DNA from 3 places in the Lysinibacillus sp. FSL K6-4013 genome. Region 1 is predicted to be linked to each of the others. Evidence: a T-box and tRNA genes for the amino acid it is inferred to sense, from the RefSeq annotation. Region 1 holds a T-box; the other regions hold tRNA genes.
What was found. The T-box of region 1 lies ahead of metG (methionine--tRNA ligase). A T-box ahead of a tRNA ligase gene usually reads a tRNA of that ligase, here a tRNA-Met.

Region 1 (9,562 bases):
GTCGATTTACTAAAAAGATATTCAGGCTAGGGGGTGTGATGATGGACAATGAGATTGTGAAAAACAATGATCCAATACAGCTCCAACAAATGATTATTTTTTTAAGGGCCGAGTTAGCTAAGTACAAAAATGAGGTGAAGAGACTTAGAGATAGTGATTATTACGCTTTGGTTCTTCGACTTGAACGAGAAAATGTTCAATTAACAAGGCATAAAAAAGATCTTTCGATGGAGCTACTAAAGTTGAAAAGAGACTTTGATAAGGAATTACAAGCTTACGATGAACAAATTCAGAAAAGAGAAGCGCAAAGAAAAAAACAAATTGCATCCATTGAGGCTTTATTAAAGGAATTGGCAGAATTACGAGCTGAAAATAAGTCATTGATGGACAATATTCAAGCATCAAAGGAAGCTACGATCAATACAAATGAAAGATCTATAATTGAAAGCATAGATAAAAAATTAAGTGACTATACAATCATAGCAGGTAAACAAATGGAGAATATTATAGAGAAACTAGAAAAATACCATAGAGAGAAAGTAGATTCGGACAGCCTTCATCGACATTTATTAAGGGAGTTAGAGACGAAAAATCTAGAAATTGAGAGACTATCCAATGAATTAGATGCAGTAAAAAAACAATCTAAGGATAATGGCACATCAATAAAACAAGGGGTTAATATTGATGAGCAAATAGATTTTAGATTACGTATGCTCGATGAATTAGATCAGAAATTGAATGAACTAGCGTTAGAAATCAATAGTGAGCAGCTTTAGCTGGGGAAATTTCATCATGACTGTTTCAAAAGTATGCCTTTGAAACAGTCATTTTTTATTGCTTCGAATAGGAAGCTTCTAAGAAGGGTCAAACCGCTCATAGAGGAAGACTCTCTAGCCACTCACATAGTAGAAGGCACCGCGCCAAAACAGGTTAGATCCGCTCCAGAAGATATCATCTTGATCCCCATTCCAATATTACTTTGTTTCTCTATGCAGGGTTACACGTTTCAGGCGAGGAGAGTACTTTTTAAGCTCAAATCTTTCGGGATTATTACGTTTATTTTTAGTAGTAATATAGTTTTTATCACCTGTTTCAGTACAGGCTAGTGTTACTTGTACACGCATTGAAGGGCCTCCTTTTAAATAGTAATTATTACGATTTAAACAATATATTTCTCGCTGGATATTGTCAAGTTTAATTTCACTAGTAATAAAAAGCTTTGCATTTTCCAAAGTAATATGATTTAATTACAAATTATAAATAGTAATGATTACGATTTAAGGAGTTGTAATAATGACAAAGAAAATTCCTGTTACAGTATTGAGTGGATATTTGGGTTCTGGTAAGACAACCATGATGAATCATGTATTGCAAAACAAAAAGGATTTACGTGTCGCTATTATTGTGAATGATATGAGTGAAATTAATATTGATGCGGAGCTTATCGCAAATGGTAGCGGTATATCACGTACAGAAGAGAAATTTGTGGAGCTATCGAATGGTTGTATTTGCTGTACATTACGAGAGGATCTATTGCAGGAGGTGGAACGTCTTTCGAAGCTAGGCAATATTGATTACATTTTGATTGAATCGACAGGGATTAGTGAGCCGATTCCAGTTGCACAAACGTTTAGTTATTTAGACGAGGAGCTTGGCATTGATTTAACGAAGTTTTGTCGATTAGATACAATGGTTACGGTTGTAGATGCCCATCGTTTTTGGCATGATTTTCAGTCTGGGGAAAGCTTATTGGAGCGCAAGGAAGCTGTTGGTGAATTAGATGAGCGTGATGTTGCAGACCTTCTCATTGATCAAATTGAATTTTGTGATGTCCTTATTTTAAATAAGTGCGATTTAGTATCCGCAGAGGAGCTTGAGCGATTAGAGCGTATTTTACGTGCATTACAGCCTGAGGCAAAACTTATACGTACAACAAATGGTGTTATCGATCCGGTTGAAATTTTAAATACAGGGCGTTTTGACTTTGAACGTGTCTCTGAATCGGCTGGTTGGTTAAAGGAGTTGGAGCTTGGTCACGAAAACCATACACCAGAGACTGAGGAGTACGGTATCTCTTCCTTTACCTATAAACGCAAAAGACCGTTTCATCCGATGCGCTTTGTTGAGTGGTGTGATCACATGCCAGACTCAATAGTACGAGCGAAGGGTATTATTTGGAGTGCAAGACATCAGGAAGTTGCGCTATTATTATCGCAAGCGGGGTCATCTGCAAAAATTGAACCAGTCTCTTATTGGGTAGCAGCTCTTTCTCAAGCCCAGCAGCAGGATGTATTCCAGCAAAGCCCTGAAGTATTGGAAGATTGGGATGAAGAGTACGGAGATCGAATGACACAACTTGTGATTATTGGCATTGATCTAGATCGAGAAGACATCACTAAACAGTTGGACAACTGTTTGTTAACAAATGAAGAGTTTCAGAACCCTTGGGAACGTCTACAAGATCCCTTTAACTGGGAATGGCAATAAAGAAGAAAAGAAGATTTCGGCTAAGACTCCGAAATCTTCTTTTGAAATACACGATTATAATTAGTAGCATCTCGTAATGCTTTTTCTTCTATAGGTATTCGTACAGAAAGCATTGTAATATTGAGTAATGTAAAACAAAATGCTGTAAAGTATGCCTGAAACATGAGTGGTAGCAAAAGGATTTCTAAACAAACTACCGCATAATTGGGATGGCGCATATATTCATATGGCCCTTTACGAACAACTTGTGCGTCAGGTAAAATGAGGATTTTTGTATTCCAAAAAGTGCCTAAAGAGCGAATACACCAGATTCTTAAAGCCTGCACAGCTAAAAATAATATAAAAAATAACGGAAATAAGGGCGAGATACCATTGTTGTTTGTGACGATTTCCACTATTAAAAACAGAAAAAAGCTAATATGCATGGCTACCATATAGGGGTAGTGTGAAGCACCTACTTCATAGGCTCCTTGAGAAAGCATCCACTTCTCATTGCGCTTGGCAATAACAACCTCTGTCAATCTTTGTAGAACGACAAGGATAAAAATAAAATAGAAGATCATGTTACTCCCTCCAGTTTAATAATACAGCTTCTGCACAAAAACCAGGGCCAAGAGCTACGAGCAAGCCTGTATCCTCCACTTGTCCTTCATTTAACATAAACTGCTCTAATACGTATAACACTGTTGGTGATGACATATTACCATGTCGTCTCAATATTTCCCGAGAAATGTCGGTTTTTTGGGGAGATAGATAAAGTGTATCTTCATAAGCTTTTAATACCTTTTTTCCTCCAGGATGCGCAATAAAATGAGTCAATTGTTCGCTATACAGTCCTTGTGCCATTAAAAATTGCTCCATGAAAGGTCCAAGCCAATTGGTAATAATAGAAGGAATACTTTTTTGGAAAACGACATGAAGCCCGTTGTTTTTCACATCCCAACCCATTACATTTTCCGAATCTGGCATCCATTTGGAACCTGTAGCTAGAATATTAGGGGTTGGCCTTTTTGTTGCGATAGCTACTTCATCCCCACAAACAAGTATGCATGCTGCACCATCGGCAAAAAGAGAAGCACCAATTAAATTACTTTTAGAAAAATCATTTGGCTGAAAAGTGAGGCTACATAACTCGACACAAACGACAAGTACCTTTGCATGTGGATGGGCTTTACAAAAATCATAGGCTCTGCTTATACCAGCGGCTCCTCCTGCACAACCAAGACCCCATAGAGGAATGCGTTTAAGTCGATCTGAAAAGGGAATTTTGTTCATAACACGTGCGTCAATGCTAGGTGTTGAAATTCCTGTACTGCTAACAAAAATGATGGCATCGATGTCCTCAGTAGGAATAGGTGAGGATAAAAAAGCTGTATTAGCTAAACATGCTTGAATGACACTTACGCTGTATTGTGTAGCTAACTCAATATATAAATTATTACGTTCTTCAAAGGAGTGATTCGTACGATGCCATTCAGCTGGCACACAAAAATGGCGTGTGTTGATGCCACCATTTTCAAAAACCTTTAAGTAGCGCTCTAGTTTTGGAATTTTTGCATAAAAAAGCTCTTTCGTTAGTTCCTCTGCGTTATCTTGCTGTAATGTGTAAGGTGGTTGATATGTGCTAATTGAAATGATTTTAGGCAATCCAACATCTCCTCGCATTTAATGGTTTTGTTCATTGTATGCGTGGATGATTGGAATAAATGCTTATAATATTGTAATTGACAATTTCTGAAAATTTAGCTATATTGATAACAACTAAATGGAAAGTAGGTGATGTGACATGATGAATAGATCTGTAATTAGCGAACTGCAATTCGGTTTGTTCAATTTCACACGCCTAAAATATACAAAGTGACGCCGTGCCATAACTCGGGGTATTTGTGTATCTTTTAAACGTGCCTGTGAAACCTTGTAACTGCCGAATTGCAGCTACAAGGTTTTTTATTGTAGTTCCAAAAGGTGAATTGCGATAGGGCCTCTTGCGGATGACAACTATTTTCGCTGAGGCATCATACGTTTAGGAGGAAAATAAATTGAATTTAACAACATTAGGTTTTACAACATATTTTGAAGAGCAAATGATAGAAATGAAAAAACAGGCTAAATTAAAAAATTGTGTGCCTGCAAGGGTTACTTTAGAGCATAAGCATTCTTATCGGGTGTTAGCTGAAGAGGGAGAATGGCTTGCGACAATTGCTGGTCATTATGCGTATACCTCTTTAGCTCGGGAGGACTATCCAGCAGTTGGTGATTGGGTGCTAGTGGAGAAAATGCCTGGTGAGGAACGAGCAATTATTCATCAGCTATTCCAACGAAAATCTGTATTTTCACGTAAAGTTGCAGGAACGGAAATTCAAGAACAGATTGTCGCATCAAATGTCGATATTGTGTTACTTGTTATGAGCTTGAACGCAGATTTTAATATTCGACGTTTGGAGAGATATTTAGTGGCTGCTTGGGATTCAGGTGCAAAGCCCATTATTGTCCTGACAAAAGCTGATTTATGCGAGGATGTTTCGAGCTTAGTACAAGAAGTGGAGTCTGTAGCCTTTGGTGTGGATATCTTCGTAACGAGTGCTCTATCGGGCGAAGGTCTAAAGGAAATTCAGAAGCTATTCACAGAGGGGGTCACGGGGGCACTATTGGGGTCTTCAGGAGCAGGGAAGTCCACATTAACAAATGCTTTATGTGGTGAGATACTGATGAAAGTAGCGGGTATACGTGAGGATGATGCCAAGGGACGACATACAACAACCCATCGAGAGCTAGTAGTATTGCCTGCTGGTGGCTGTCTAATTGATACGCCAGGGATGCGTGAGCTTCAACTGTGGGATCAAGGGGATAGTTTAGCTTCTAGCTTTCAAGATATTGAGGAACTAGCGACAGCTTGTCGTTATCGTGATTGTACACATCAAAAAGAGCCTTATTGTGCTGTGCAGCAAGCTATAGTAGATGGGGACTTGGACCAATATCGTCTACAAAGCTATTTTAAGCTGCAAAGAGAATTGGCTTATATGGAGCGCAAAACAAATACGCAAGCAAAACTTGAGGAGCAGCGCAAGTGGAAGCAAATAGCCAAGGGAATGAAAAAGGGAAAGAAATAATCAATAGGAGCACAGCCATGACAATTCAAAACATCAATCATTTATTGTTTTCAGTTTCTAATTTAGAGGAATCCATCACATTTTATGAAAAAGTATTCGATGCCAAGTTGCTAGTAAAGGGGAACAGCACAGCCTATTTTGATGTAAATGGGCTGTGGCTAGCTCTGAATGTAGAAAAGGATATACCCCGTAATGACATCCATCATTCCTATACACACATTGCCTTCACAATCACTGAGGATGACTTTGATAAAATGTATGACAGATTGGTGCAGCTAAAGGTCAATATTTTAGCAGGTCGGCAAAGAGATGAAAAGGATAAAAAATCGATTTACTTTACAGATCCTGATGGCCATAAATTTGAATTTCATACAGGAACTTTGCAGGATCGTTTGGATTATTATAAGCAAGAAAAGCAGCATATGGTGTTTTTGGATAACTAATTAAGGAGCGATTTTATGAATAAAGCGTTTATTTTTGATATGGACGGAACATTATTTCAAACCAATCTTATTTTAGAGCCTGCGCTCGATGCAACATTTGATGTGCTGCGGACAAACGGCTTGTGGCAGGGAGAAACACCTATAGAAAAATATAGAGAAATAATGGGGGTTCCTTTACCTGTTGTGTGGGAAACATTATGTCCTATGCATGCTTTAGAGATACGAGAAGAGAGCAATGTATTATTCCATGTAAAGCTGATTGAGCAAATACGTGGACATAAAGGTGCTTTGTATCCAAACGCTGAACAAACCCTTGCAACATTGTCAGAGAATTATCCGTTATACATAGCGAGTAATGGACAGGTTGACTATTTACAAGCAATCGTCGAAACCTATCAGTTGGAGCGTTTTATAAAGGGAATCTATAGCATTCAAGCAATTGCAAGTGGGCATAAATCGGATCTGGTCAAAAGAGTTGTAGATGAAAATAAAATTGATTATGGAGCAGTGGTAGGAGATCGTTCTTCGGATATCCAAGCTGCACAGGACAATCAATTACTATCAATAGGTGTTCGCTTTGACTTTGCACAAGATAAGGAGTTAGAAAAAGCAGATATAGTAATTGATGATTTAACTGATTTGCTAAAGGTTACATTAGATTAACTCGAGAAAATGAATCAAAAAAAAGACGCTTTTACAACAATCATTGCATTTCCTCACAAGAAGGCGTAAAATAATGCCAATCCTATAGAAAAAGCATTGAGAAGGAAAAGTAAATTGGATTAGCATTTTGTAGAGAGCCTCTGTTGGTGGAAATGAGGTAAATGAACCCTTTTGAAAATGACCTTTGAGCTTCGTACCGAAAGCTTTTTAGCCAGTAGATTACGACGAGATGGGCACTCGTTACAACAGCAGCAGTATCTCTTTTTTGAGTGAAGACGTACTGATAGAGGCAAATAGTGTAAGCTATTTGTAAATATAGGTGGTAACACGGGTATACTCGTCCTAATCAGATTTGATTAGGGCGATTTTTTTTTACCATTTTTTCTGTGAGGGGAGCAATTTAGAATGACGATTGTTATTGGAGGCGCTTGGCCGTATGCAAATGGCTCTTTGCATTTAGGGCATGTTGCCGCATTATTACCAGGTGATATTTTGGCTAGATATTACCGACAAAAAGGCGAGCAGGTTTTATATGTATCAGGCAGTGATTGTAATGGTACACCCATTTCTATACGGGCCGCACAAGAGAATACAACGACAGAAGCTATAGCTAATCACTATCATGAGGAGTTTACTAGATGCTTTCATGATTTAGGATTTACCTATGATTTGTACACAAGAACGGATGCGGAGCACCACCATGAATCCGTTAAGGCCCTTTTCTTACAGCTACTGGCTAATAATTTCTTATACAAAAAGAAAATTGAACAGGCTTACTGTGAGACGGATAAACAATTTCTACCAGATCGATTTGTCGAGGGGCTCTGTCCAAATTGTGGAGCGAAAGCAAGGGGAGATCAATGTGATAACTGCTCAGAAATTTTAGACCCATTGGATTTAATTGATAAGCGCTGCAAAATTTGTGGGAACGAACCTGTTATTCGGGAAACTGAGCACTTTTATTTTACCTTTAGTCAATTTCAAGGAAGGTTGGAGTCTTATTTAGCACAAGCGAAAGCCGAGAAACGTTGGCGTGACAATGCTTTAGGGTTAACGGAGCGATACTTGGCAGAGGGAGTTCCTGACCGAGCGGTAACAAGAGATTTACCGAATGGCATAGATGTTCCAGTGCCAGGTTTTGAAGGGAAAAAAATATATGTATGGATTGAAGCTGTAGCAGGGTACTTAACAGCAAGCTTGGAATGGGCAAAAGAGCATCAAATAGCTATTGAAGATTTATGGAATGAAGAGACCATTTCATACTATGTACATGGGAAGGATAATATTCCATTCCATACAGTTATTTGGCCAGCCATTTTAATGGGAATTGGATCCAAGGCATTACCTACCCATATCGTATCTAATGAGTATTTAACATTAGAAAAACGCAAATTATCTACTAGTCAGAATTGGGCTGTATGGGTTCCTTATATTTTAAGTCGTTATGATGCGGACTCTATTCGTTACTTCTTAACGATGAATGCGCCAGAAAATCGTGATACTGATTTTTCATGGCGGGAATTTATTTATAGCCATAATGGCGAACTACTCGGAGCCTATGGCAATTTTGTAAACCGTACATTGAAGTTTATTGAGAAATCATTTGCTTGTCAGGTGCCACAAGCGGAGGTGGATAGCGACATTCGAAAACAAACCGTACAATTGTTTAATGAAGCGGGTGTTCTTATCGAAGGTGGTCATTTCAAACAGGCGTTAGAATCGATTTTTGAGTATATTCGCGGTGCTAATCGTTATTTTGATGAACAACAGCCATGGCTACAGGTAAAAGAAAACGTAGAGGCAGGTAATCGTACATTAGCAACTTGCGTCTATATCATTGCGAATTTAGGACAGCTGCTGCATCCTTTCTTACCGTTTTCAGCAAAGAAAGTAAGAAATATGTTAGGTATAAATGAAATGATGTGGCATGAGCAAGTAGATCTCCCTAAAGTCATTCGAGAGGTGACACCATTATTTGAACGTCTTGATATCGAACGAATCGAAGAGGAATATCAAAAACTAGTTAGGGATAGTCACTAGGATTGAAAAAGCAGTATGGCACAAGTGCCATACTGCTTTGCTATTTTCATTTAATTCATAACAGGTGTTAATTTTGTCACTACAATGCTATTGATCGCATTAATATAGGCTAATGCACTTGCCTTAAGAATATCTGTATCTGCTGCTTTTGCAATATACTTTTCGCCTTCATGCTCAATCGTAATTTTTACTTTACCTAAAGCCTCTTTGCCTCGTGAAACACTATTGATATTATATTCCACTAGTTTTACATCCATATTTGTAATTTCTGCAATGGCTGAATAGAGGGCATCAATTGGACCAGAGCCTACTGCACTAGCTTTAAATACTTCGCCGCCTTTTCGAACCTTAACACTTGCTGAAGGGAAGCTTGTATTGCTGACGACTTGTAGATCATCAAAATCAAAGAATTGCTCACTATAATGTGTAGCATTTTTATTATTGGCATCATGTTTTTCATAATAGCTTTCAACAATAACATATAAATCGTGATCATATACTTCTTTCTTTGCATCGGCTAGCTTTAAGAATCCTTCGAAAATACCTTCAAATTCCTCTGTTGAAAGATTAGTAAATCCTAATTTTTCAAGAGCATTTTTCACTGCATGGCGACCAGAGCGAGCTGTTAGTACTAGCTCCATATCATCAAGACCTACATCCTCAGGATGGACGATTTCATAAGCATCACGCGATTTTAACAAACCATCTTGATGAATACCAGAAGAATGGGCAAATGCATTATCTCCTGTAATGGCTTTATTGACCTGTACATCTAAGCCCATAAAGCTAGAAACAAGACGTGAAGTATTCATAATTTCT
Region 2 (9,562 bases), 720 kb from region 1:
AAAGCCCACGGCTCAACCGTGGAGGGTCATTGGAAACTGGGGGACTTGAGTGCAGAAGAGGAAAGTGGAATTCCAAGTGTAGCGGTGAAATGCGTAGAGATTTGGAGGAACACCAGTGGCGAAGGCGACTTTCTGGTCTGTAACTGACGCTGAGGCGCGAAAGCGTGGGGAGCAAACAGGATTAGATACCCTGGTAGTCCACGCCGTAAACGATGAGTGCTAAGTGTTAGGGGGTTTCCGCCCCTTAGTGCTGCAGCTAACGCATTAAGCACTCCGCCTGGGGAGTACGGTCGCAAGACTGAAACTCAAAGGAATTGACGGGGGCCCGCACAAGCGGTGGAGCATGTGGTTTAATTCGAAGCAACGCGAAGAACCTTACCAGGTCTTGACATCCCGTTGACCACTGTAGAGATATAGTTTCCCCTTCGGGGGCAACGGTGACAGGTGGTGCATGGTTGTCGTCAGCTCGTGTCGTGAGATGTTGGGTTAAGTCCCGCAACGAGCGCAACCCTTGATCTTAGTTGCCATCATTTAGTTGGGCACTCTAAGGTGACTGCCGGTGACAAACCGGAGGAAGGTGGGGATGACGTCAAATCATCATGCCCCTTATGACCTGGGCTACACACGTGCTACAATGGACGATACAAACGGTTGCCAACTCGCGAGAGGGAGCTAATCCGATAAAGTCGTTCTCAGTTCGGATTGTAGGCTGCAACTCGCCTACATGAAGCCGGAATCGCTAGTAATCGCGGATCAGCATGCCGCGGTGAATACGTTCCCGGGCCTTGTACACACCGCCCGTCACACCACGAGAGTTTGTAACACCCGAAGTCGGTGAGGTAACCTTTTGGAGCCAGCCGCCGAAGGTGGGATAGATGATTGGGGTGAAGTCGTAACAAGGTAGCCGTATCGGAAGGTGCGGCTGGATCACCTCCTTTCTAAGGATTATTTCGGAATACAAACCTTGGGTTTGTAAGATTACGTTTTGCGTTCAGTTTTGAAGGTTCATTCTTTCTGAATGAAATACTTCAAAACTTGTTCTTTGAAAACTGGATAAAACGACATTGAAATTGTAACAAACACATTTATTTTTTAAGTTTTTTTATAGGCTTAATAACTTGGTTAAGTTATTAAGGGCGCACGGCGAATGCCTTGGCACTAGGAGCCGAAGAAGGACGGCACTAACACCGATATGCTTCGGGGAGCTGTAAGTGAGCTTTGATCCGGAGATTTCCGAATGGGGGAACCCACTACGTTTAATCGCGTAGTATCTTGACGTGAATACATAGCGTCTTGAAGGCAGACCCAGGGAACTGAAACATCTAAGTACCTGGAGGAAGAGAAAGAAAAATCGATTCCCTGAGTAGCGGCGAGCGAAACGGGAAGAGCCCAAACCAAGAGGCTTGCCTCTTGGGGTTGTAGGACACTCTATACGGAGTTACAAAAGAGCGAGTTAGATGAAGCGACTTGGAAAGGTCCGCCAGAGCAGGTAAAAGCCCTGTAGTCGAAAGTTCGTTCTCTCCTGAGTGGATCCTGAGTACGGCGGAACACGTGAAATTCCGTCGGAATCCGGGAGGACCATCTCCCAAGGCTAAATACTACCTAGTGACCGATAGTGAACCAGTACCGTGAGGGAAAGGTGAAAAGCACCCCGGAAGGGGAGTGAAAGAGATCCTGAAACCGTGTGCCTACAAGTAGTTAGAGCCCGTTAATGGGTGATAGCGTGCCTTTTGTAGAATGAACCGGCGAGTTACGATTACGTGCAAGGTTAAGCTTTAGAAGGCGGAGCCGCAGCGAAAGCGAGTCTGAATAGGGCGATGTAGTACGTGGTCGTAGACCCGAAACCAGGTGATCTACCCATGTCCAGGGTGAAGGTGAGGTAACACTTACTGGAGGCCCGAACCCACGCACGTTGAAAAGTGCGGGGATGAGGTGTGGGTAGCGGAGAAATTCCAATCGAACTTGGAGATAGCTGGTTCTCTCCGAAATAGCTTTAGGGCTAGCCTCGTGATGAGAATACTGGAGGTAGAGCACTGTTTGGACTAGGGGGCCATCCCGGTTTACCGAATTCAGACAAACTCCGAATGCCAGATATTTATACACGGGAGTCAGACTGCGAGTGATAAGATCCGTAGTCAAAAGGGAAACAGCCCAGACCACCAGCTAAGGTCCCAAAGTAATCGTTAAGTGGAAAAGGATGTGGCGTTGCACAGACAACCAGGATGTTGGCTTAGAAGCAGCCATCATTTAAAGAGTGCGTAATAGCTCACTGGTCGAGTGACGCTGCGCCGAAAATGTATCGGGGCTAAACGATTCACCGAAGCTGTGGATTGACATCTACGATGTCAGTGGTAGGAGAGCGTTCTAAGTGCGTTGAAGTCAGACCGGAAGGACTGGTGGAGCGCTTAGAAGTGAGAATGCCGGTATGAGTAGCGAAAGACGGGTGAGAATCCCGTCCACCGTATGACTAAGGTTTCCTGAGGAAGGCTCGTCCGCTCAGGGTTAGTCGGGACCTAAGCCGAGGCCGATAGGCGTAGGCGATGGACAACAGGTTGATATTCCTGTACCACCTCCTCACCGTTTGAGAAATGGGGGGACGCAGTAGGATAGGGTAAGCGCGCCGTTGGTTGTGCGCGTCCAAGCAGTAAGGCGTGTGTGTAGGCAAATCCGCACACTGTAACGTTGAGCTGTGATGGCGAGTCCGTATGGACGAAGTTCCTGATTTCACACTGCCAAGAAAAGCCTCTATCGAGGTGAGAGGTGCCCGTACCGCAAACCGACACAGGTAGTCGAGGAGAGAATCCTAAGGTGTGCGAGAGAACTCTCGTTAAGGAACTCGGCAAAATGACCCCGTAACTTCGGGAGAAGGGGTGCTCTTGAGCGTGCAAGCGCATGAGAGCCGCAGTGAATAGGCCCAGGCGACTGTTTAGCAAAAACACAGGTCTCTGCAAAACCGTAAGGTGACGTATAGGGGCTGACGCCTGCCCGGTGCTGGAAGGTTAAGAGGAGTGGTTAGCGCAAGCGAAGCTGCGAATTGAAGCCCCAGTAAACGGCGGCCGTAACTATAACGGTCCTAAGGTAGCGAAATTCCTTGTCGGGTAAGTTCCGACCCGCACGAAAGGCGTAACGATCTGGGCACTGTCTCAACGAGAGACTCGGTGAAATTATAGTACCTGTGAAGATGCAGGTTACCCGCGACAGGACGGAAAGACCCCGTGGAGCTTTACTGTAGCCTGATATTGAATTTTGGTACAACTTGTACAGGATAGGTAGGAGCCAGAGATCTCGGAGCGCCAGCTTCGAAGGAGGCGTCGGTGGGATACTACCCTGGTTGTATTGAAATTCTAACCCATGCCCCTTAGCGGGGCAGGAGACAGTGTCAGGCGGACAGTTTGACTGGGGCGGTCGCCTCCTAAAAGGTAACGGAGGCGCCCAAAGGTTCCCTCAGAATGGTTGGAAATCATTCGTAGAGTGTAAAGGCACAAGGGAGCTTGACTGCGAGACCTACAAGTCGAGCAGGGTCGAAAGACGGGCTTAGTGATCCGGTGGTTCCGCATGGAAGGGCCATCGCTCAACGGATAAAAGCTACCCCGGGGATAACAGGCTTATCTCCCCCAAGAGTCCACATCGACGGGGAGGTTTGGCACCTCGATGTCGGCTCATCGCATCCTGGGGCTGTAGTCGGTCCCAAGGGTTGGGCTGTTCGCCCATTAAAGCGGTACGCGAGCTGGGTTCAGAACGTCGTGAGACAGTTCGGTCCCTATCCGTCGTGGGCGTAGGAAATTTGAGAGGAGCTGTCCTTAGTACGAGAGGACCGGGATGGACACACCGCTGGTGTACCAGTTGTCTTGCCAAAGGCATCGCTGGGTAGCTATGTGTGGACGGGATAAGTGCTGAAAGCATCTAAGCATGAAGCCCCCCTCAAGATGAGATTTCCCATTACGCAAGTAAGTAAGATCCCTCAAAGACGATGAGGTAGATAGGTTCGAGGTGGAAGTGTGGTGACACATGGAGCTGACGAATACTAATCGATCGAGGACTTAACCAATATGTTTGAAGCATTCAATGCACCGTTTATCCAGTTTTGAAAGAACAATTCTTTCAACAAAAAAAGAGAGCTTCAAGACGCAAGTAGTACAAGGAAGCAAACAAGTGATTGAAGGAGCGTACTTATTACGTGACTGATTGAACGAGAGCAGCTGACGCAGTAATACGCCGTGTATTGGAGGTCGAATAAGTCTAGTGATGATGGCAAAGAGGTCACACCCGTTCCCATACCGAACACGGAAGTTAAGCTCTTTAGCGCCGATGGTAGTTGGGGGCTTCCCCCTGTGAGAGTAGGACGTCGCTAGGCATAACACCCAGGAGGATTAGCTCAGCTGGGAGAGCATCTGCCTTACAAGCAGAGGGTCGGCGGTTCGAGCCCGTCATCCTCCACCATATGCCGGTTTAGCTCAGCAGGTAGAGCAACTGACTTGTAATCAGTAGGTCGTGGGTTCGATTCCTATAGCCGGCACCATTTTTTCGAGCCATTAGCTCAGTTGGTAGAGCATCTGACTTTTAATCAGAGGGTCGAAGGTTCGAGTCCTTCATGGCTCACCATTTAGAAATAATAATAAGCGGGTGTGGCGGAATTGGCAGACGCACTAGACTTAGGATCTAGCGCCGCAAGGCGTGGGGGTTCGACTCCCTTCACCCGCACCATTATTTTCATTGCCAGATAAAAAACTTATGCACATGCGGAAGTAGTTCAGTGGTAGAACACCACCTTGCCAAGGTGGGGGTCGCGAGTTCGAACCTCGTCTTCCGCTCCAAATGTGCCGGGGTGGCGGAACTGGCAGACGCACAGGACTTAAAATCCTGCGGTAGGTGACTACCGTACCGGTTCGATTCCGGTCCTCGGCACCATTTTTAAATGCGCCCGTAGCTCAATTGGATAGAGCGTCTGACTACGGATCAGAAGGTTATGGGTTCGACTCCTGTCGGGCGCGCCAAAAGAACAACGGGAAGTAGCTCAGCTTGGTAGAGCACTTGGTTTGGGACCAAGGGGTCGCAGGTTCGAATCCTGTCTTCCCGACCATTTCCAAAAATTATGGGGCCTTAGCTCAGCTGGGAGAGCGCCTGCCTTGCACGCAGGAGGTCAGCGGTTCGATCCCGCTAGGCTCCACCATAAGTAAATTAACCAGTATAAAGATCCTGGCGGCGTAGCTCAGCTGGCTAGAGCGTACGGTTCATACCCGTAAGGTCGGGGGTTCGATCCCCTCTGCCGCCATCTTAAAGGACCTTTAGCTCAGTTGGTTAGAGCAGACGGCTCATAACCGTCCGGTCGCAGGTTCGAGTCCTGCAAGGTCCACCATTTATATATTGTAACGGAGGTATACCCAAGTCTGGCTGAAGGGATCGGTCTTGAAAACCGACAGGCGGGTAACACCGCGCGGGGGTTCGAATCCCTCTACCTCCTCCAGTTTTAAATTTTTATAAATGGTGCTTTAAAAACTCGAAACAGCATAAAATTATCGCGGGGTGGAGCAGTGGTAGCTCGTCGGGCTCATAACCCGAAGGTCGTTGGTTCAAATCCGGCCCCCGCAACCAAAAGGTCCCGTGGTGTAGCGGTTAACATGCCTGCCTGTCACGCAGGAGATCGCCGGTTCGATCCCGGTCGGGACCGCCATTTTTAAAATCAAAGTCATGAGAAGCAAAAGAGTGAGCAAGCTTAGCATGGACGAAATGGGTCAGTAGCTCAGTTGGTAGAGCATTAGATTGAAGCTCTAAGTGTCGGCGGTTCGATTCCGTCCTGACCCACCATTTATGCGGGTGTAGTTTAATGGTAAAACCTCAGCCTTCCAAGCTGATGTCGTGGGTTCGATTCCCATCACCCGCTCCAAGGGCCTATAGCTCAGCTGGTTAGAGCGCACGCCTGATAAGCGTGAGGTCGATGGTTCGAGTCCATTTAGGCCCACCATTATTCCGAAGTAGCTCAGTTGGTAGTAGCACCTGACTGTTAATCAGGTTGTCGCAGGTTCGAGTCCTGCCTTCGGAGCCATTTTTTATTTTGGGGAAGTACTCAAGAGGCTGAAGAGGCGCCCCTGCTAAGGGTGTAGGTCGGGTAACCGGCGCGAGGGTTCAAATCCCTCCTTCTCCGCCATGGGCCCGTTGGTCAAGTGGTTAAGACACCGCCCTTTCACGGCGGTAACACGGGTTCGAATCCCGTACGGGTCATACTAAAAACAGTAGATGCAAATGCATCTACTGTTTTTTTATATTCATAGATACAAAATTTACTCTTGATTCAATGCATTTTCATCCATATAAACTACTTCCCAGATGTGCCCGTCTACATCCTGAAAGCCCCAACCATACATAAATCCATGATCTTGTGGTTCACTATAAGGTTTACCACCAGAGGCAAGTGCCTTATTCACTAATTGATCTACTTGTTCTCGATTTTCGGCAGAAAGACATAAGATTGCTTCTGCAGAAGTAGTAGTATCTGTAATTTCTTTCTTACTAAATCCTTTAAATCGTTCTTCAACCATTATCAAAACAAAGATATTCTCATTAATAATCATTGAGGCTGTTGTTTCATCACTAAATTGTTGATTGAACTCAAAACCTAATTCCTTAAAAAAACGAATGGATTTGTTTAGATCTTTTACTGGTAAATTGATAAAGATATTTTTCGATTGAAAAGCCATTTAGTATCACCTCCAAATTGACAGTATCATGGGGCATAAAGGCTTGTCAATTATAGCAATGCAGACGAAAATGGAAGCCATTAGCACTATTGAAAGCGGGTGTTATATCAACAAAAACAGAAAGGTTATGTCTTATAACCTTTCTGTTTCACGTTGTTGAAAAACAACCCTGTCAATGAAATCCCTGTGAATTTCCACAGGGATTTTTTGAATTATTCAAAAGAATCTTCTATAATTTTATATGTGAGATGGAGTCCAACTTGTTTTAGTGAACGGAGCTTGGTCCATTTCTTAAAGTTTTGAATGAGTGCGATCATCAAAACTTGTGTTTTTACTTTGGGTATACCACGGTATCTGGCATAACGGAGACCGTGGTATTCTTTGCTATGGGCAAAGCTTAGTTCAATCGTTTGTGGTCGGACAGTTTTTAAAATTTTCCCTTTCCATGATAATCTCATTTCTCTTAGACGATCATAGGTTTTTTGATGAATAGAAAGCCTTAAAATACGGTCTTTTTCGTTTAAAGCGTACGGGCAGTTTTTGCAGCTTCCTTTTGATGCTTTAAATTCGTGATAGCCTTTGCGCGTTGATGTTGTATAACGAAACGGTACGCCCATTGGACAAGCATACGTCGTTTCGTTTAACTTTTTGAATTGATGACGCCGACAGCTTGGATGTTCTTTTGTCTGGCTTCTTTTATAAGGTATGGAGACAAAAAAGCCTCGTTTAAAGAGCTCATTCGCACATTGTGCATTATAATAGCCAGCATCTAATGTAATTTCTTTCGCATACTGCTGAAATAGTTCATGCAATTGATTCAGCTGCTGAGGTAAAATTTGATGTCCAGGTCTATTTGCTGCTGTGATTTCAGAGGCAATAATAAATCCATGTAATGTATCGACAATACGATGTTCATAATACGCAAATTGCCCTCTCTCCACATGTTTAACGGATAGGCGCGCATCTTCATCGACAGGACTAAAATTCGTTGGATGAAATATCACTTTAGATAGGGCCGGCTTTAATGGTTTTTTTCCTTGTTTTTCGCGGAATTGATTGATTCGTTTTAAATCGTTCTCATTCTCTTCAACCATTTTTTTCACAAGGAGCCGTTGACGAAAACGTTTATTGGCATTGGCCTTTAACTCCGTTTCATCTGCAGCCCACGTTTTATTCGCAATAAATCCTTCCTGATGAATGGCCCACACTTGTTCATTAAACAACGCTAACCAAAATGGAGGTCCTTTCAGACGTTCCCATAAAAAACGAGAAATTGTACTATGATGAGGTACTTTTTCAAATAGATGAATCCCTAGAAACCAACGATACGTGGCATTTGATTGAACTTGTTTACACGTCAAACGGACAGATCGAAACCCTTCTAGACTTTGAATCAATAATATCTTCACCAAAATAATCGGATCTTTAGACGGACGCCCGGTAGGTGTATTTGAATAATAGCGCATCAACTTTTTTAAAATCGATTGCCAATCAATTAATTGATCCAATTGCACTAACAGGTGGCTCTTATCATACATAGCTAAATAAGCCTCCCGATTTTTTTCGATGGTCTGTCTTGAAGTAGTAAAGAACATAAAAATCCCTCCAATTCATTTCATAGAATTGAAAGGACTTTACCCGATTTTTCAAAAAAATTTCATTGACTAAATAGTTTATCAACAGAATGAAACAGAAAGGTTATGTCTTATAACCTTTCTGTTTAAAAAGTTTAACTATTTATCCTCTGGCTAGCATTCTTTCAAGTGAGCTAAGAGCTTCAGCAGTAGTATGTTCATCTACTTGTATACGGTTATGAGGTTGCCCTTGCTCGATACTTTCTAAGCTCCATAACAAATGCGGAAGGTCGATGCGATTCATTGTTAAACAAGGACAAAAGTTTTCATTTAAGGAGACAATATGTTTATCAGGATGCTGCTTAATAATGCGATTGACAAGGTTCATTTCTGTTCCAATTGCCCATGCAGATCCGCTTGGAGCTCGATTGATTGTATCAATAATGTATTTTGTGGAGCCTGCATCATCAGCTGCTGCTACCACTTCACGGCTGCATTCAGGGTGAACGATAATGCTCATAGTTGGGTGTTTTTTACGAATAACCTCTGTATGTTGAACGGTAAAACCTTCGTGCACAGAGCAGTGACCCTTCCAAAGTATAACCTGAATATTTTCAAGAGGCTCTTTTGTTTCGAGCATGTTCTTATGTGGATTCCAAACAGCCATATTTTCAAGAGGTATACCTAAATCATAGGCAGTATTTCTTCCTAAATGTTGGTCAGGTAAAAAGAAGATCCGCTGTTTTTGGGTAAAAGCCCATTGAACAAGTTCCCTTGCATTCGATGAAGTGACACAAGCACCACCATGTCTTCCAGTAAAGGCTTTAATAGCCGCAGTTGAATTAACATAGGTTAGAGGAATAATCGTATCACCAAAGAGTTCTTGAAGAATTGGCCATGCTTGTTCTGTTTGATAAATATCAGCCATATCAGCCATTGAACAACCAGCGCGCATATCTGGTAAATAGACATGTTGCTGTTTCGTTGTCAGCATATCAGCAGTCTCTGCCATAAAATGCACACCGCAAAATACGATGTGTTCAGCTTCCTTATTTGCTGCAGATAATTGAGCTAACTGTAAAGAATCCCCGGTTGCATCTGCAAATTGAATGACTTCATCTTTTTGATAATGGTGCCCAGGAATAAATAATTTAGGCCCTAATTTTTTCTTTATTGATAAAATACGAGATTCCATTTCCTTTACAGATAGTGCCCGATAATGCTCTGGAAGTAATGACGTCTGTTGTAATAAACTAGTGATGGACAAGGGAATGATCTCCTTTCATTTGAACG
Region 3 (9,562 bases), 400 kb from region 1:
TAATCAGACATCTGTTGGTGATATTGCGAAAGCCTCTGGTTATAGTAAAGGACATATTTATTATCATTTCGAAAATAAAGAAAAGTTATTTGTGCTTTTGGCGCAGCAATCGATGAAAAATTGGCATGACAAATGGTTGCAACAAGAATCTTCATACACCACATCAACAGATAAATTGTATGGTATGGCCATGCATGTCCTCTATGAGTATCAAACACCTTTACTAAAGTCAGGTCAGGAACTGGCATCTAATCCAAAATCAAGTCCTGATTCTATACAACAGTTATTTAATTTAGCTATTACGCCAATGAATGCTTATCGAGCAATTCTTCAAGAGGGCATCGACAAAAACGAATTTATTAATGGCAATGTTGATACATGGACCATCTTACTTGGTACATGGCTAGGTGGATTATGTCAGCTCACCAATACTCAAAATTTAAAATCATTAGAACCACTCTTTCAACAGGCAATAACGATTTTCTTAAAAGAAATTAAAAAAGGTGGGATTTAAATGAAAGTAGGTTTAATAGGTGATAGCTTAACAGAAGGTCGTCCAGGCGTTTCATTTTATAATGTCTTGAAACTTCAATATCCTCATATTTCATTCGATAATCTTGGCAATCCAGGCGAGACGATTAAAAGTTTATTTACTCGCTTGGAAAAAGCACCACTCCAATCTTCCTATGATCTCCTTATTATTTGGATAGGCGTCAATGACGTCTATTCAAAATTATTAAAGGTGCAAGCACAACCAGTGGCGAAGGATCATATTGAATTCGAAGAGTACTGCCTCAAAGTAGTAGAGAAGGCACATGCCGCTTCTAAAAATGTAGTGTTAGTATCTCCAACATTAGTAGGAGAAGATCTTCAAAATCCCTCTAACAAAGAAATAACACAATTAACGTCTGTTATGGAGTCTATTTCAATGAAATCTGGCAATGTTTATTTTGTAAATATGCAAAATCTCTTTAAAGAGCATTTAGAACATTTGGAGTGCTCAGGCTTTATTAATACGAATGTAATAAGAGTCCTACTGGATGTTTTATTTTACAAAAGTCCTTTACGTATCGATAAATTATCTCAAAAAAGAGGGCTACATGTAACTTTAGATGGTGTTCATTTGAATAGTAAAGGTGCTGATATAGTGGCACAGCAATATAGCTCTATCATTGAACTTTATAAAGTCGAAGGAGACAAAATCGGGAGGTTCTAAAGATGAGAAAGGTTGCAGTTGTTACAGGTGGTGTATCAGGGATAGGAAAGGCTATTTGCCAGGAATTAATTGCTCGCCATATATTTGTCATTATTGCTGATATTCAAGATCATGAGGGTCGTGTGTTAGAAGCAGAGTTAAATAAGGATATCGCCCATGTAAAATTTGTACATTTAAATGTAACCGATTACAAAAATGTAACTTCTGTCATTCATGATGTATTTGAAGAATTTCACCGTATAGATTATCTGTTTAATAATGCTGGTATCGCTATGTATGGGGAGATGGGTGAAATGACTATTGAGGATTGGAAGGAAATTATGGCCATTAATTTATGGGGTGTCATTTATGGGACTCAAATAGGCTACCCACTTATGAAAAAACAAGGTTTTGGTCATATCGTCAATACCTCCTCTGCTGCAGGGTTAGGACCTTCTCCTTTTTCTACTGCATACGCTACTACCAAACATGCTGTTATAGGACTAACAACCTCTCTACACTATGAGGCTGAGGAATTCGGGATTAAGGTGAGTACTTTATGTCCAACGTTTGTGGATACACCAATTTTCGATAATGCAAAGGCGATTCATATGGATAAATCAATTATCACCCAACAATTAAAGCAGCAAAAAATGATCTCACCTCAGCGAATTGCAAAAATGGCTATAGAGGGTGTTCATCAAAATAAGCCTATCATTTGTCCAATGCCAATGCGCAAAACACTGGATGTTGTTTTTACTATTTTTCCTTTTTTACACAAAGCGTTAATGAGAATGGTTTGTAAAGTGAGTCGTAATGCACGTTTAACCTAATGTTTCACAAGGCTCCCTTCTAATGGGAGCCTTGCTTATTTTATAATACGACACCATCGCTCATTTTAATAATACGATCTGTATATGCCAACATTTCTTCGTCATGCGTCACTAATAATGTTGTTATATTTAAAGTTTTTGTTAATGTTCTTAATAACACCATAATCTCTTTAGAGCGCTGTGAATCTAAACTAGCCGTTGGTTCATCAGCAAACAATACTTTCGGTTGATGAATAATAGCACGTGCAATTGCTACACGTTGCTTCTCTCCCCCTGACAAGGAGGAAGGATAGGCAGTTTTACGATGTTCCATTCCAACTAACTCCAATAGCCGATTGACTTCATATTTCTGTTCATTCTTTTTTAATGAAGATTCAGCAACATCTAACATTAATAACAATTGCTCCTCCACTGTCAAAAATGGGACGAGATGTGCAAATTGAAAAACAAAGCCGAATTTACTTGCACGTAATTTTCGTATCTGTTCAGGGCTCATCATAGTTAGATTTTGTTCTTCAAATAGCACTTGCCCATCTGTTGCTGGTTGTAATCCTGCTGCTATCGTTAATAATGTACTTTTCCCAGAGCCAGAAGCACCTACCAATGCTGTAATCTCTCCCTCTTTTAAAGAAAGATTGATGCCCTTTAAGATTTCCTCCTCGACTTCTCCATTCTTAAACGTTTTTCGTACTTCATCCATTGTAAATACCGTCATGATTAAGCCTCCCCCTGCTGTATTGCTTGTAACGGTTCAATTTTTTTAATTTGCATTCCTGATAATGTAGCACCGATAAAGCCTATGAGGAGGAACACAATGGATAACTGTGCTGTAGTACCCATTGATAAGGTGAATGGCATCCCCTTAGGAGCAACGACGTTGAAAAGCTGGCTAAGGCTGACTGATACAATAAGTGAAAAAATTGTAATAATAGCCATCTGTGTCCAAATCATTTTAAATAGCTTACTTGTTTTTAATCCAATCGCTTTTAAAATGCCATACAAGCCAATTTTTTGTACATTCATCATATAGAAGAAAATAGCAAACAACATCCCACTAATCACCACTAAAAACCAGATAATCATATTTAAAGATAACTGTTCCGCATTATAACTAGGGATAGTATTGAGAAACTCTTTATTGCTATAAGCTTGCAATCCCTTAATATCTTTCGGCTCACTATTTGGTACATAAATTAACTGCTTATCATCCACTCGATACATCTCCTGATAAGCCTTTTCACTAATATAAACAACGGGAGCATGGCTATATTTTTTTTGCTCTACAAAACCTGTTACAATAAACTTTCCACCGTACTGATTATTCGTTAATATATCTCCAACTTGAATTCCTTTATCTTGCAGCGAACGATCCAAAAGCACCTCGTTTTGTTGCACATTGCTAAAAAGTTTAGATTCCGTTGATGTCACAAAGGCTACACTTTGCTGTTTATCATCCTGATCGTTTAAAAAGCCCATCTGGATCGAAAAAGCTACTGCCTCTTTTTCTTTACTAAAGACTTCCTGCTGGAGATTGCTATCGATTCTTGAAAGATTAAACGTTCCATCCGCATCCTCAGCCATATAAAATTGTCCCTTCGGTAAATCCTTAATTAAAGCAGCATTATCCTGTGACAGACCATTTGCTAAACCCGAGATAATAAACGTTAAAAAACTAACTAGGAAGATAATGGAGCCCAAGATTAAAAACCGTACTTTATTCTTCTTCATTTCTTTCCAGGCAAGATTCATCACTAACCCCTCCATTTCTTTGATTACTCATAGCTTATAATTGTTAAATGAACAGAGCATGAACTAATCGTTAAAATGTAGGGATGATATAGAAAGCCACTCTATAAAGGCATTTTTATCCCTGAACTGCCCCGTAAAAGTTAGACACCAATCTAACTTTTACGGGGGTTTTTTTATGGCAAAAGTAAGTGCTGAACAACGTATTCAAGCAGTTCAACGATATTTAAATGGAAATGAAACTTTGATCGAAATTGCGAAAGATATCGGTGTGACAGCTCAGATCGTCAGTGAATGGGTTCGCCGTTATCAAAAAAATGGCGTAGAGACTTTCTTAAAGTCCTATACAAACTATTCAGCTGACTATAAAATGAATGTACTTAATTATATGAACGAGACAGGTACATCTTCGAGAGACACAGCTGCACTATTCAATATTTCATCTCCTGGCATGATTCGGAATTGGAAGTTGAAGTTTGAAGTTGGTGGTTATGATGCCCTTGTTTCTAAGAAAAAGGGGCATCCATCTATGAAAAAAGAGACAAAAAGAACAACGAAATCAACACCAGCTGAAGGATCTGTTGAGGCGTTAGAAGCACGAATTAAACAATTAGAAATGGAGAATGCGTACTTAAAAAAGTTGAATACTTTAGTTCAAATGCAAGAAAAATTACCAATCAAATCAAAGCGCAAGTAATTTATGAACTGAAGGAAATCTATGAAGTAGTGGAATTAATCAAAGTCGCTGATATTCCACGTAGTACGTATTATTACTGGGAAAAGCGTTTGAATCGTCATGATAAATACGCTGATGTGAAAGTCGCAATTCAGTCCATTTATCATGAACATAAGGGACGTTATGGTTATCGTCGGATCACCAAAGAATTAAAAAAATTTGGTATTCATCACGATCCAAAAACGATTAACTGCTTGATGAATGCCATTGGCATAAAGTGTGAAGTCCGCATGAAGAAATATCGTTCGTATAAAGGTAACGTCGGAAAAATTGCCCCAAACATATTACAACGCGATTTTACAGCGGAAAAAATGAACGAGAAATGGGTAACAGACGTGACAGAGTTCCATCTATTTGGTGAGAAACGCTATTTATCACCCGTCCTTGATCTATGTAATGGCGAAATCATTGCATACACGGTAATGAAGCGTCCAGTGTATAAACTAGTCCATAATATGTTAGAACAAGCATTGGAGCGCCTCGAATCAGGTGATCAAGTCATTCTTCATTCAGATCAAGGTTGGCATTATCAAATGAAAAAGTATCAACAAACATTAAAACAACACGGGATTACGCAGAGTATGTCCCGTAAGGGCAATTGTTTGGATAACGCAGTTATTGAAAATTTCTTTGGCTTATTAAAATCTGAACTCCTGTATCTACAAGAATTTGAATCCATGGCACATTTTGAACAGGAACTCCATGACTATATTTACTATTACAATCACAAACGAATAAAGGCAAAATTAAAAGACCTAAGTCCGGTGGAATACCGAATTCAGGTCTTAGAAGTTGCTTAACTAAATATGTCTAACTTTTTCGGGTCAGATCACCCATAGAGTGGCTTCTTTTGTGAATTTTATTTATCTTTACTTGCTAAAATCTTATTTTGTTATAGAACCTCGCCTTGAATGAATTGCTATTTTTTGATTTCTAATCACGGTCTTACTATTTTATACGAACTGTGAATATCAATTGTTGTATGAATATAGTATCTATAATAGAAGACAAGCACACATTTATCTATTAGTTAACGTTACCACGATCATCGTGATTACATATAATATAGCTGTTGTATAGGCAACAATAAGACCCATTCAGTCTACCTCTTTTTTATCTATGTTTATATACATTCTATAATTTTTTACAATAAAAAAAGAATCCCTAATAAATCAAGGATTCTTCGTTGTAATTGATACCGGTGGTCGGGGTCGAACCGACACTCCAAAGGAACACGATTTTGAGTCGTGCGCGTCTGCCAATTCCGCCACACCGGCATAATGGAGATAAAAAAAATCGGATAAACCGATTAACAGTTAAAATATGGAGGCGGCAACCGGATTTGAACCGGTGATAAGGGTGTTGCAGACCCGTGCCTTACCACTTGGCTATGCCGCCGTCATACATGGAGCGGAAGACGAGGTTCGAACTCGCGACCCCCACCTTGGCAAGGTGGTGTTCTACCACTGAACTACTTCCGCAAAAATGGCTGGGGTACTAGGATTCGAACCTAGGCATGACGGAATCAAAATCCGTTGCCTTACCGCTTGGCTATACCCCAACAATGGGGCGACTGATGGGAATCGAACCCACGAATGCCGGAACCACAATCCGGTGCGTTAACCACTTCGCCACAATCGCCATTGTATTATGATGTTTATTAATTTTATATTAGATGGGGCGACTGATGGGAATCGAACCCACGAATGCCGGAACCACAATCCGGTGCGTTAACCACTTCGCCACAATCGCCATAAAATTAATTGGCAGGGGCAGTAGGAATCGAACCCACACCAAAGGTTTTGGAGACCTCTATTCTACCGTTGAACTATGCCCCTAAAATAATAAAACTGGTGGAGGGGGACGGATTCGAACCGCCGAACCCTAAGGAGCGGATTTACAGTCCGCCGCGTTTAGCCACTTCGCTACCCCTCCGGGAAAATCTGGTGCCGGCTATAGGAATCGAACCCACGACCTACTGATTACAAGTCAGTTGCTCTACCTGCTGAGCTAAACCGGCAAAAAAACAAGATGGGTCAGGACGGAATCGAACCGCCGACACTTAGAGCTTCAATCTAATGCTCTACCAACTGAGCTACTGACCCATATTTTAAAATAAATGGCGGTCCCGACCGGGATCGAACCGGCGATCTCCTGCGTGACAGGCAGGCATGTTAACCGCTACACCACGGGACCATTTGGTTGCGGGGGCTGGATTTGAACCAACGACCTTCGGGTTATGAGCCCGACGAGCTACCACTGCTCCACCCCGCGATAATACTATAATGTTGTAAAAATAATGGTGGAGGATGACGGGCTCGAACCGCCGACCCTCTGCTTGTAAGGCAGATGCTCTCCCAGCTGAGCTAATCCTCCATCTGGGTATTTAAATGGTGACCCCTACGGGATTCGAACCCGTGTTACCGCCGTGAAAGGGCGGTGTCTTAACCACTTGACCAAGGGGCCATCGTTTGGAACACATCAAAGTGCTGGCGGAGAGTAAGGGATTTGAACCCTTGAGACAGTGTTAACCGCCTACACGATTTCCAATCGTGCTCCTTCGGCCACTCGGACAACTCTCCAAGAATGGCTCCGAAGGCAGGACTCGAACCTGCGACAACCTGATTAACAGTCAGGTGCTACTACCAACTGAGCTACTTCGGAATAATTTTAGTATATAGCCTAGCGACGTCCTACTCTCACAGGGGGAAGCCCCCAACTACCATCGGCGCTAAAGAGCTTAACTTCCGTGTTCGGTATGGGAACGGGTGTGACCTCTTTGCCATCATCACTAGACTATTTGAAAGACAATACTTATTATAACATAACTTATAAAAATTACAAGTATATTCTAATATTTTATTCTTTCAAAACTGGATAAACGATACATTGAATGTTTCAAACATATTGGTTAAGTCCTCGATCGATTAGTATTCGTCAGCTCCATGTGTCACCACACTTCCACCTCGAACCTATCTACCTCATCGTCTTTGAGGGATCTTACTTACTTGCGTAATGGGAAATCTCATCTTGAGGGGGGCTTCATGCTTAGATGCTTTCAGCACTTATCCCGTCCACACATAGCTACCCAGCGATGCCTTTGGCAAGACAACTGGTACACCAGCGGTGTGTCCATCCCGGTCCTCTCGTACTAAGGACAGCTCCTCTCAAATTTCCTACGCCCACGACGGATAGGGACCGAACTGTCTCACGACGTTCTGAACCCAGCTCGCGTACCGCTTTAATGGGCGAACAGCCCAACCCTTGGGACCGACTACAGCCCCAGGATGCGATGAGCCGACATCGAGGTGCCAAACCTCCCCGTCGATGTGGACTCTTGGGGGAGATAAGCCTGTTATCCCCGGGGTAGCTTTTATCCGTTGAGCGATGGCCCTTCCATGCGGAACCACCGGATCACTAAGCCCGTCTTTCGACCCTGCTCGACTTGTAGGTCTCGCAGTCAAGCTCCCTTGTGCCTTTACACTCTACGAATGATTTCCAACCATTCTGAGGGAACCTTTGGGCGCCTCCGTTACCTTTTAGGAGGCGACCGCCCCAGTCAAACTGTCCGCCTGACACTGTCTCCTGCCCCGCTAAGGGGCATGGGTTAGAATTTCAATACAACCAGGGTAGTATCCCACCGACGCCTCCTTCGAAGCTGGCGCTCCGAGATCTCTGGCTCCTACCTATCCTGTACAAGTTGTACCAAAATTCAATATCAGGCTACAGTAAAGCTCCACGGGGTCTTTCCGTCCTGTCGCGGGTAACCTGCATCTTCACAGGTACTATAATTTCACCGAGTCTCTCGTTGAGACAGTGCCCAGATCGTTACGCCTTTCGTGCGGGTCGGAACTTACCCGACAAGGAATTTCGCTACCTTAGGACCGTTATAGTTACGGCCGCCGTTTACTGGGGCTTCAATTCGCAGCTTCGCTTGCGCTAACCACTCCTCTTAACCTTCCAGCACCGGGCAGGCGTCAGCCCCTATACGTCACCTTACGGTTTTGCAGAGACCTGTGTTTTTGCTAAACAGTCGCCTGGGCCTATTCACTGCGGCTCTCATGCGCTTGCACGCTCAAGAGCACCCCTTCTCCCGAAGTTACGGGGTCATTTTGCCGAGTTCCTTAACGAGAGTTCTCTCGCACACCTTAGGATTCTCTCCTCGACTACCTGTGTCGGTTTGCGGTACGGGCACCTCTCACCTCGATAGAGGCTTTTCTTGGCAGTGTGAAATCAGGAACTTCGTCCATACGGACTCGCCATCACAGCTCAACGTTACAGTGTGCGGATTTGCCTACACACACGCCTTACTGCTTGGACGCGCACAACCAACGGCGCGCTTACCCTATCCTACTGCGTCCCCCCATTTCTCAAACGGTGAGGAGGTGGTACAGGAATATCAACCTGTTGTCCATCGCCTACGCCTATCGGCCTCGGCTTAGGTCCCGACTAACCCTGAGCGGACGAGCCTTCCTCAGGAAACCTTAGTCATACGGTGGACGGGATTCTCACCCGTCTTTCGCTACTCATACCGGCATTCTCACTTCTAAGCGCTCCACCAGTCCTTCCGGTCTGACTTCAACGCACTTAGAACGCTCTCCTACCACTGACATCGTAGATGTCAATCCACAGCTTCGGTGAATCGTTTAGCCCCGATACATTTTCGGCGCAGCGTCACTCGACCAGTGAGCTATTACGCACTCTTTAAATGATGGCTGCTTCTAAGCCAACATCCTGGTTGTCTGTGCAACGCCACATCCTTTTCCACTTAACGATTACTTTGGGACCTTAGCTGGTGGTCTGGGCTGTTTCCCTTTTGACTACGGATCTTATCACTCGCAGTCTGACTCCCGTGTATAAATATCTGGCATTCGGAGTTTGTCTGAATTCGGTAAACCGGGATGGCCCCCTAGTCCAAACAGTGCTCTACCTCCAGTATTCTCATCACGAGGCTAGCCCTAAAGCTATTTCGGAGAGAACCAGCTATCTCCAAGTTCGATTGGAATTTCTCCGCTACCCACACCTCATCCCCGCACTTTTCAACGTGCGTGG

Region 2: it encodes a tRNA-Met, which carries the amino acid that the T-box ahead of metG (methionine--tRNA ligase) is inferred to sense. The anticodon was not compared.
Region 3: it encodes a tRNA-Met, which carries the amino acid that the T-box ahead of metG (methionine--tRNA ligase) is inferred to sense. The anticodon was not compared.

What each region holds. Positions count from the first base shown of each region.
Region 1 is NZ_CP152031.1:4,290,146-4,299,707, reverse strand. It holds gene MHB39_RS21280 (hypothetical protein) at 1-30, shown strand, start outside; gene MHB39_RS21275 (hypothetical protein) at 42-776, shown strand; gene rpmG (50S ribosomal protein L33) at 975-1,124, opposite strand; gene MHB39_RS21265 (GTP-binding protein) at 1,294-2,487, shown strand; gene MHB39_RS21260 (isoprenylcysteine carboxyl methyltransferase family protein) at 2,508-3,050, opposite strand; gene MHB39_RS21255 (3-oxoacyl-[acyl-carrier-protein] synthase III C-terminal domain-containing protein) at 3,052-4,134, opposite strand; gene rsgA (ribosome small subunit-dependent GTPase A) at 4,527-5,597, shown strand; gene fosM (FosM family fosfomycin resistance protein) at 5,615-6,040, shown strand; gene MHB39_RS21240 (HAD hydrolase-like protein) at 6,056-6,703, shown strand; T-box leader at 6,791-7,051, shown strand; gene metG (methionine--tRNA ligase) at 7,109-8,743, shown strand; gene MHB39_RS21230 (2-isopropylmalate synthase) at 8,794-9,562, opposite strand, start outside.
Region 2 is NZ_CP152031.1:3,572,418-3,581,979, reverse strand. It holds rRNA gene MHB39_RS17785 (16S ribosomal RNA) at 1-938, shown strand, start outside; rRNA gene MHB39_RS17780 (23S ribosomal RNA) at 1,121-4,048, shown strand; rRNA gene rrf (5S ribosomal RNA) at 4,239-4,354, shown strand; tRNA gene MHB39_RS17770 (tRNA-Val) at 4,365-4,440, shown strand; tRNA gene MHB39_RS17765 (tRNA-Thr) at 4,444-4,519, shown strand; tRNA gene MHB39_RS17760 (tRNA-Lys) at 4,527-4,602, shown strand; tRNA gene MHB39_RS17755 (tRNA-Leu) at 4,620-4,704, shown strand; tRNA gene MHB39_RS17750 (tRNA-Gly) at 4,740-4,814, shown strand; tRNA gene MHB39_RS17745 (tRNA-Leu) at 4,820-4,908, shown strand; tRNA gene MHB39_RS17740 (tRNA-Arg) at 4,918-4,994, shown strand; tRNA gene MHB39_RS17735 (tRNA-Pro) at 5,004-5,080, shown strand; tRNA gene MHB39_RS17730 (tRNA-Ala) at 5,095-5,170, shown strand; tRNA gene MHB39_RS17725 (tRNA-Met) at 5,199-5,272, shown strand; tRNA gene MHB39_RS17720 (tRNA-Ile) at 5,280-5,356, shown strand; tRNA gene MHB39_RS17715 (tRNA-Ser) at 5,372-5,464, shown strand; tRNA gene MHB39_RS17710 (tRNA-Met) at 5,518-5,592, shown strand; tRNA gene MHB39_RS17705 (tRNA-Asp) at 5,596-5,671, shown strand; tRNA gene MHB39_RS17700 (tRNA-Phe) at 5,730-5,805, shown strand; tRNA gene MHB39_RS17695 (tRNA-Gly) at 5,811-5,884, shown strand; tRNA gene MHB39_RS17690 (tRNA-Ile) at 5,886-5,962, shown strand; tRNA gene MHB39_RS17685 (tRNA-Asn) at 5,967-6,043, shown strand; tRNA gene MHB39_RS17680 (tRNA-Ser) at 6,055-6,145, shown strand; tRNA gene MHB39_RS17675 (tRNA-Glu) at 6,148-6,219, shown strand; gene MHB39_RS17670 (VOC family protein) at 6,279-6,695, opposite strand; gene MHB39_RS17665 (IS1182 family transposase) at 6,908-8,290, opposite strand; gene nadA (quinolinate synthase NadA) at 8,433-9,536, opposite strand; gene nadC (carboxylating nicotinate-nucleotide diphosphorylase) at 9,523-9,562, opposite strand, start outside.
Region 3 is NZ_CP152031.1:3,892,110-3,901,671, forward strand. It holds gene MHB39_RS19285 (TetR/AcrR family transcriptional regulator) at 1-514, shown strand, start outside; gene MHB39_RS19290 (SGNH/GDSL hydrolase family protein) at 515-1,216, shown strand; gene MHB39_RS19295 (SDR family oxidoreductase) at 1,219-2,028, shown strand; gene MHB39_RS19300 (ABC transporter ATP-binding protein) at 2,069-2,743, opposite strand; gene MHB39_RS19305 (ABC transporter permease) at 2,746-3,777, opposite strand; one part of gene MHB39_RS19310 (IS3 family transposase) at 3,953-4,406, shown strand; one part of gene MHB39_RS19310 (IS3 family transposase) at 4,406-5,310, shown strand; tRNA gene MHB39_RS19315 (tRNA-Leu) at 5,707-5,787, opposite strand; tRNA gene MHB39_RS19320 (tRNA-Cys) at 5,835-5,908, opposite strand; tRNA gene MHB39_RS19325 (tRNA-Gly) at 5,917-5,991, opposite strand; tRNA gene MHB39_RS19330 (tRNA-Gln) at 5,997-6,071, opposite strand; tRNA gene MHB39_RS19335 (tRNA-His) at 6,076-6,151, opposite strand; tRNA gene MHB39_RS19340 (tRNA-His) at 6,187-6,262, opposite strand; tRNA gene MHB39_RS19345 (tRNA-Trp) at 6,275-6,348, opposite strand; tRNA gene MHB39_RS19350 (tRNA-Tyr) at 6,362-6,445, opposite strand; tRNA gene MHB39_RS19355 (tRNA-Thr) at 6,455-6,530, opposite strand; tRNA gene MHB39_RS19360 (tRNA-Phe) at 6,543-6,615, opposite strand; tRNA gene MHB39_RS19365 (tRNA-Asp) at 6,631-6,706, opposite strand; tRNA gene MHB39_RS19370 (tRNA-Met) at 6,710-6,784, opposite strand; tRNA gene MHB39_RS19375 (tRNA-Val) at 6,811-6,886, opposite strand; tRNA gene MHB39_RS19380 (tRNA-Glu) at 6,902-6,976, opposite strand; tRNA gene MHB39_RS19385 (tRNA-Ser) at 7,001-7,092, opposite strand; tRNA gene MHB39_RS19390 (tRNA-Asn) at 7,098-7,174, opposite strand; rRNA gene rrf (5S ribosomal RNA) at 7,191-7,306, opposite strand; rRNA gene MHB39_RS19400 (23S ribosomal RNA) at 7,418-9,562, opposite strand, start outside.